2 regions of the Meiothermus cerbereus DSM 11376 genome follow, and region 1 is predicted to be linked to the other one. Evidence: riboswitches for the same ligand, from Rfam matches in the RefSeq annotation. Region 1 holds a riboswitch; the other holds the start of a gene.
The links. Region 1 has a riboswitch for FMN ahead of Q355_RS0113300 (ABC transporter substrate-binding protein). Riboswitches for the same ligand answer to the same signal wherever they lie in the genome.
Positions count from the first base shown of each region.

Region 2: it holds a riboswitch for FMN, as region 1 does, so the genes downstream of both, ribD (bifunctional diaminohydroxyphosphoribosylaminopyrimidine deaminase/5-amino-6-(5-phosphoribosylamino)uracil reductase RibD) here and Q355_RS0113300 (ABC transporter substrate-binding protein) in region 1, are expected to answer to the same signal.

Region 1 covers NZ_KK211061.1:34,269-38,055, reverse strand. The annotation lists gene Q355_RS0113310 (ABC transporter permease subunit) at 1-323, shown strand, start outside; gene Q355_RS0113305 (SWIM zinc finger family protein) at 568-996, opposite strand; FMN riboswitch at 1,073-1,224, shown strand; gene Q355_RS0113300 (ABC transporter substrate-binding protein) at 1,372-2,349, shown strand; gene leuS (leucine--tRNA ligase) at 2,737-3,787, shown strand, end outside.
Region 2 covers NZ_JHVI01000025.1:34,890-38,676, reverse strand. The annotation lists gene Q355_RS0110265 (bifunctional 3,4-dihydroxy-2-butanone-4-phosphate synthase/GTP cyclohydrolase II) at 1-268, opposite strand, end outside; gene Q355_RS0110260 (riboflavin synthase) at 261-863, opposite strand; gene ribD (bifunctional diaminohydroxyphosphoribosylaminopyrimidine deaminase/5-amino-6-(5-phosphoribosylamino)uracil reductase RibD) at 866-2,056, opposite strand; FMN riboswitch at 2,041-2,162, opposite strand; gene ribH (6,7-dimethyl-8-ribityllumazine synthase) at 2,248-2,742, shown strand; gene purF (amidophosphoribosyltransferase) at 3,189-3,787, opposite strand, start outside.

The DNA of each region.
Region 1 (3,787 bases):
AGGTAGACCGCACCTACCGCGAGGTCTTCCAGACCATTGGCGCCTCGGCCTGGGGGGTGTTTAGCAAGCTCGAGTTCCCCGGCGCCCTGCCGGTCATCCTGGGCGGCCTGCGCCTGACGGTCTCGCTGGCTTTGATTGGGGCGGTGGTGGCCGAGTTTGTGCTGGGCGGCGGGGGGTTGGGGCACCTGGCCCAGACCGAGCAGCGCAACTTCAACTACGCCAACTCCTTCGCTGCGGTGGCAGTAACCGTTCTGCTGGGCATCTCCTTGTACGGGCTGGTAGCCCTGCTGGAAAGCTACGTGCTGCGCTACCGCAGGCGATAACCGTATTTCTTTTCATTGACAGTGATAAAACATGTCTTCGATTTGTTCTTTTTCTGGAGCCCCCGCCTGAAGCGCGGGTAGCAACAGCCTGAAAAACGATGGTGCTCCAACAATCCCTAGCGGAACGATTCAGGTGGGGTTCATATCAGGGAGAGGCCTGGGCCTTTGCTGGTAGCTCCGCCTGACCCGGTCGCATAAGGCGGGGTCAGGCCAATCCAAGGACTTTGTGGTCTCCTCCGGCCTTCTATCTATAACGCTGCAACAGGTTGTAGGCGAACTCCTGCATCAGCTCGGGACGCGCCTCTTCCAGCTGCCACAAAAGGCGCAGCAGTTCGTCGTCGGACAGCTCGAGCAAGGGCTCGAGGTCTAGCAGCCTCGTTTTGGGTAGCTTTTTCCGAGCAAAAATTTCAGGGGCCTCCAGGGCCGCCAGGGCTACCGCCACCACGTGCTTGCACACCGGCCCCCAGGCATAGGGGCAGGTACAGTCCCACTCGCCTTTGCTGAGGTTAATCTCCACCCGGTACGGGAAAGGGGCGCTCCCCTGCACCCGCGCTTGCAAGCGGCCCCGGCTGCGGCTGGCCTCGAGCACCGCCCCACGCAAAAAGAGGGCCCGGCCCCGCTCCAGCACCCCTGGGTCGGCCAGATCCAGCAAGCTTTGCAGTTCCAGTTGCACCTGCTTATCAAAATCCAGCCCGCTTCACTTTGCAAGTCCTGGGTTTGTGACTAAACTAACTTTGGGCCACAAGGCCCAATTCCTTCAGGGCGGGGTGCAATTCCCCACCGGCGGTGATGGCGGCCTGGCCGCCCGAGCCCGCGAAGCCTGGAAATCTGCCGCACATCCAGGCCCGATTGCGTGAAAATCGCAAGCCGACGGTTATAGTCCGGATGGGAGAAGGAGTGAAGCCTGGGTGCCCTGTGCCTGGGCGTAGCAGGATGTGTAATACCTCGTAAACCCTCTTCACAACCGTTGGGCATTACCAGACTCGGGTCGGATGCAGTTCGTGCCTGTTTCGGCCCTTTGGGACAGCACGGTGTGTTGAGGTGAGTGATGCGAAAACTTGTAGTGGTGCTGACCGTGTTGCTGTCGCTGGGCCTGGCCCAGACGCAAAAGGTGCGGGTAGGGCTGGGTTACCTGCCCGACGTGCAGTTTGCCCCCTTTTATGCCGGGGTGGTCGAGGGTATCTACGCAAGGCGCGGACTGGACGTAGAGTTTCAACACGGCTTCTCCTCGGAGCTGTACCCCTTGCTGGTTCAGGGAAGGCTCGATTTTGTGGTAGCCGATGCCGAAGACGTGATGGCCCTGCGCGCCCAGGGAACCCCGCTCAAGTACGTGCTGGCCCTCTACCAGAGCGTGCCCAACGCCCTCTTCTCGCGGGCCGAGAAAAACATCACCTCGGTGCGCGACCTCAAGGGCAAGACCATTGGGATACCGGGGCTTTTTGGCACCTCGTACACCTCGTTGCAGGCCATGCTGCGGGCGGCTGGCTTGCGCGAGTCGGACGTGAGAATCGAACAGATTGGCTTTACCCAGGCCGAGGCCATCGTGAGCGGGCGGGTAGATGTGGCTATGGGCTTTATCAACAACGAGCCCATCGTGCTCGAGGCCCGTGGTATCAAGCTCAATGTGATTCCCGCCGGCCCCTACAACCGTTCGCCGGGGGTGGGAGTCATCTCCACCGATCGGGTGCTGGAAAACGCCGAGCTGGCCCGCCGTTTTGTGCAGGCCACCCAGGAAGCCATGGCCCTGACCCTGCGGGAGCCGCGCAAGGCTTTTGAGGCCTCCAAAATGTACGTGCAACCTCTGGGCGAAGACCGTTTCCGGGTGCTCGAGGTCTCGCTCAGGCTCTACCAGTCGCCCTACACCCGCCAAAACGGGCTGGGCTTCTCCAACCCCCAGGGCTGGCAGAGCGGGCTGACCCTGCTCAAACAGACCGGACGGGTCAAAACCGACCTGCCCTTTACAGCCTTCTTCACCAACGAGTTTTTGCAGCGTGGCCTGCAGGTCAGTACCAGCGCGGCAAAATAAAGGCATCCCCCGCGCCAGTTCCCGGCCCTCTTGACCCCCGCCCTGTGCGGGGGTTTTTCAACATAGCCGCCTCCCGCCAAGCAGGAACCGGGCACCGTGCTACCGCGCTGTTGGGAAAGGCCGGCATTGGCGTAGCCCAGGGCTGGCAAGAAAAGCTGCGCTATAGCAAAAAATCGGCCTCGAGGCCCGCTCTGCGTGCTAGTATGGTTGTATGTTTGGGCTGGTGCCGCTAGCGCTGCCTTAGGGGAGGCCTGTGTTTGGCCAACTCCCCCTTCTATCTTGAAGGGGGTTTTTTACCAGCGCGCACCGTGCCCTCAGCAAAAGCCCGCATTTCCTTTTCGGGCTTTGTGGCAATAAAATGTCCCGTTGAGAACTGGAGCAACGAAGATGCTGACAACCGACAAATACAACCCCCACGAGCTCGAGCCCAAATGGCAAAAATACTGGGATGAAATCGGGCTGTTAAAGGCCACTGAAGGCAGGGGAAGCAAAAAAGCCTACATCCTGGTGATGTTCCCCTACCCTTCCGGCGACCTGCACATGGGCCACCTCAAGAACTACACCATGGGCGATGCGCTGGCCCGTTTCCGGGTACAACAGGGCTATAGCGTGCTGCATCCGTTTGGTTGGGACGCCTTTGGGCTGCCCGCCGAAAACGCCGCCCTGAAGTTTGGCGTAAGCCCGGCCGACTGGACCTTTGGCAACATTCAGCAGTCCAAGGAATCCCTGGCCCTGATGGGCATCCGCTACGACTGGAGCCGCGAGGTAACCACCTGCCTGCCCGATTACTACAAGTGGAACCAGTGGATTTTCCTCAAAATGTACGAGCGCGGCCTGGTCTACCGCAAAAAGAGCCTGGTCAACTGGGACCCCGTCGAGCAAAGCGTGCTGGCCAACGAGCAGGTGATTGATGGGCGTGGCTGGCGCTCGGGGGCGCTGGTGGAGAAGCGGGAGCTCGAGCAGTGGTACCTCAAAATCACCGACTACGCCGAGCGGCTTTTGAACGACCTGGACAAGCTCTCGCGCTGGCCCGAAAAGGTCAAGGCCATGCAGCGGGCCTGGATTGGCAAAAGTGTCGGCGCCGAGTTCGACTTCCAAGTAAAGGGTCATGGTGCAAAGATTCGGGTCTTCTCCACCCGCCCCGATACCATTTTTGGCGCAACCTTCATGGTGCTGGCCCCCGAACACGAGCTGGTGGCCCAGATCACCACACCCGAGCAGAAAGCCGCCGTGGAAGCCTACGTGGCCGCTACCCGCATGAAGAGCGAGGTCGAGCGCCAGATGGTAGATCGCGAGAAAACCGGGGTCTGGACAGGCGCCTACGCCATCAACCCCGCCAATGGCAAGGAAATCCCCATCTGGATTGCCGACTATGTGCTGGCTGGCTACGGCACCGGGGCCATTATGGCTGTACCGGGCCAGGACGAGCGCGACTGGG
Region 2 (3,787 bases), on a different contig from region 1:
CTTCGATGGAGACGGTGAAAGCAGTGCTGCGGGGCGCGGTGTTGTCCTTGACCATGGGGGGCAGATCCAGCCGGTCGGCCCATTCCTCGCTCATCGCCAGGCAGACCACCCCGCCGGTGTGACGGATGATGAAGGCCATCCACTCGGTGCTCATGTGCTCGGCGGCCATCACCAGGTCGCCCTCGTTCTCCCGGTCTTCGTCGTCGACCAGGATAATTGGCCGACCCACGCGCAACTCTTCGATCAGTTCGGGTACTGGGCTAAGCATGGCTGCCTCCCCGCAGGATTACCAGGCGTTCAAGGTAGCGGGCCAGCAGGTCGACCTCGAGGTTCACCCGGTCGCCCTCTGCAAGTGTGTGCAGGGTGGTCTGCTCCAGGGTGTGGGGGATCAGCGTCACCCAGAAGCGGTTTTCCTCGACCCCGGCCACCGTGAGCGAGACACCATCCAGGGCCACCGAGCCCTTGGGAGCGATGTAATGGGCCAGCGTGGGTGGGGCCTCGAACCAGACGTCCCAGGCCCCCATCACCCGCTGCACCCGGAGCACCCGGGCCTGCCCGTCCACGTGGCCGGTGACCAGGTGCCCGCCCAGCCGCCCACCCAGGGCCAGGGCCCGCTCGAGGTTGACCCGCTGCCCCACCTCCCAGCGGGGGGCGGTGCGGCGTAGGGTTTCCTGGGCCAGCTCTACCGAAAAGCCCTCCGGCTGTAGTTCCACCACGGTCAGGCAGACCCCCGAGACCGCAATGGAATCGCCCAACTGCGTTCCTTGAAGCGCCTTTGTGGCCTCAATCACAATACGCTGTAGCTCGCCCCGTTGGCTTGATTCGCGAATGGTGCCCACTTCCTCCACGATTCCAGTAAACATGTCTACTCCTTGGGATAGCCCTCCAGCCAGATGTCCCCTTGCAGCACCTCCAGCCGGCTGACCTCGAGGTCCCGCGCTTGTTCCATGCGCTCCACCGCGAAACCGGCCAGTGCGCTGCGCCCTTGGCCCACCAGCTTTGGTGCCAGGAAGAGCGCTACTTTGTCGATCCATCCCCGCTTCAAGAAAGCCCCGGCCAGGGTAGGGCCGCCTTCCAGCAGGACGCCGTCCAGGCCCTGGGCCCACAGCCAGCTCAGGGCGGCCTCGAGGCTGACCCGGCCCTCTTCTGTAGGCAGCTCGACCACCGTAGCGCCCCGCTCTTCCAGGGCTTGCAGGCGTGCCTTGGGGGCCTGGGGGCCCACCAGGACAACGACTTTTGCAGCCTCGCCTCGGGGTCCTGGGGCGAAGAGCCGGGCGGTAGGGGGGGTGCGGGCCTGGCTGTCGAGCACCACCTTCAAGGGGTCACGTAGTGCGGGCGGCTCGAGCATCCAGGGAAAAGCCCTGAAATCCGGTTCGCGCACGGTGAGCATCGGATCGTCGGCCAGTACCGTGCCCACGCCCACCATCACCGCCGGCAGCCACTGGCGGTAGCCCTGGGCCACCTGCCGGGCGAGTGCATTTGAGATCCAGTACGCATGGCCGCTCTGGGTGGCTGCCTGCCCGTCCAGGCTCAGCGCGGTCTTCCAGAGCACAAAGGGCCGCTGCTGCTTTAGGCCGTGGAAAAACACCTCGTTCTGGGCCAGCGCGGCCTGTTCTAAGAGCCCTGCTTCCACCTGAACGCCCGCCGCCCTGAGCCGCTCCAGGCCGCCCTGGGCTTTGGGGTTGGGGTCGCGGGCCGCAACCACTACCCGGGCTACCCCGGCTTCCAGCAAGGCCAGCGAGCAGGGCGGGGTGCGCCCGTGATGGTTGCAGGGCTCGAGGCTGGTGTAAAGGGTGGCCCCAAAAGCAGCGGTGCCAGCTTGTCGCAAAGCAAAGATTTCGGCGTGGGGCGCACCCGCGCAGGGGTGATGGCCTTCTCCTACGATCTGGCCATCTTTTACCAGTACTGCGCCAACCAGGGGGTTCGGGTGGGTGTGGCCGCGGCCCCTTTCTGCGAGCTGGAGGGTGCGCTGGATAAAGCGCTCGTCTAAACTTCGGCTTACAGATGTATACACATGGACGGTCGAAAGTGTTCGACCATCACCTCCTTCTTCCATCCGGACTTTTACCGTCGGCCCCGGAGTTTCACCGGATCGGGCCCCAAAAAGGGCTTCGCGGGCTTTTACCGCCGGTCGGGATTTGCACCCTGCCCCGAAGGAGGGCAAGTGCAAGTTTAGGCAAGACGCCGGTGGTTTTTTTGGCCACAGGCCACATTGTCTGCCGCACGGCGATGCCCTAGTATGGCGCTATGAAGCATTTGCAAGCCACCCTTTCGGCACAGGATGTTCGTCTAGCTTTTGCGGTGAGTAGATTCAATGAGCGGGTGACCAAGGCGCTTCTCGAGGGCGCCCTCGAGGCCTACGCCCGCCTGGGTGGCCCCGCCGAGGAAGCCCTGGTGGTCTGGGTGCCCGGCTCGTTCGAGCTACCCTTAGCCGCCAAGCGGCTGGCCCGCCATCCCGAGGTGGACGGGGTGGTGGCCCTGGGGGCGGTAATCCGGGGCGAAACCCCCCATTTTGAATACGTCAGTGCGCAGGCGGCCAGCGGCCTGATGCAGGCCATGCTGGAAAGCGAGAAGCCGGTGGCTTTTGGGGTGCTTACCACCGACACCTCCGAACAGGCCGAGGCCAGGGCGGGGGGCAAGGCGGGCAACAAGGGGGCTGAAGCGCTGTACAGCGCGGTGGAGATGGTGCAGCTTCTGCGGGTGCTGGAGCACGCCTCAGAGAAAATGGCCCCGCGCATCTGAACAAAACCAGGCCTGGGCAGTGTGGTAAAGCCAGGGTTGGGCCGGTTCATCATTTTGATAAGAAATGTCTTTGATTTGTTCTTTTTGCTGGGGCCCCCACCTGAAGCTGTGCCAGGAGCTGCCCATGCATCTGGCGGGCTTTAACCTGCCCTAAACAGAAAGCATCAGGTGGGGTTCATATGATACCAGATTCGGTTAGTTCGTCACCGAACGGTGTCGAACTAACCCGACCAAAGGGATACGCTTTCTTCGCCGAGCGCAGCGAGGGGTGTGCTCTAGGATTCAAAAAGATAGCCTCTTAGCGCTTTTTATTTGAAGATTATCTTTTTGAATCCGGTATGATTTGTTCTTTTTTGGGGCCCCCGCCTGCAGCGCGGGCAGCATCAGCCTGAAAAAAGATGGCGCCCTAACCTCTCCCTAACCAAACGATTCAGGCGGGGTTCATATCAGGCCTGCTCGAGCGCCTCTTTGCGCAGGTCTTCTTCGGGCTGCCCTGCCGGGTACTGACCGTTGAAGCAGGCCAGGCAGACCGGCCCCCCAATGGCCCGGCGTACCCCTGGCTCACTCAAAAAAGCCAGCGAGTCGGCCCCGATAAGCTGGCGGATCTGCTCTACCGAGTGGGTAGAGGCCACCAGCTCCTTGCGGGCGGCGGTGTCGATGCCGTAGTAGCAGGGGAACTTGATGGGCGGTGAGGAGATGCGCACGTGCACCTCGGTGGCCCCGGCCTCGCGCAAGAGCTGAACGATGCGGCCCGAGGTGGTGCCGCGCACGATGGAGTCGTCCACCAGCACCACCCGTTTGCCCGCCACCACGGGGGTGGCGGCCAGCTTGAGCCGTACCTTGAGGTCGCGCATGGCCTGGGTGGGCTGGATGAAGGTGCGGCCGGCGTAGGGGTTCTTGTGCAAACCAAAGTCGAAGGGAAGCCCGGAAGCCCGGCTGTAGCCGATGGCGGCTCCGATACCCGAGTCCGGCACCGGCACCACCAGGTCGGCCAGGGCCGGTGCTTCCTGGGCCAGCACCTCACCCATGCGGATGCGGGCGGGAT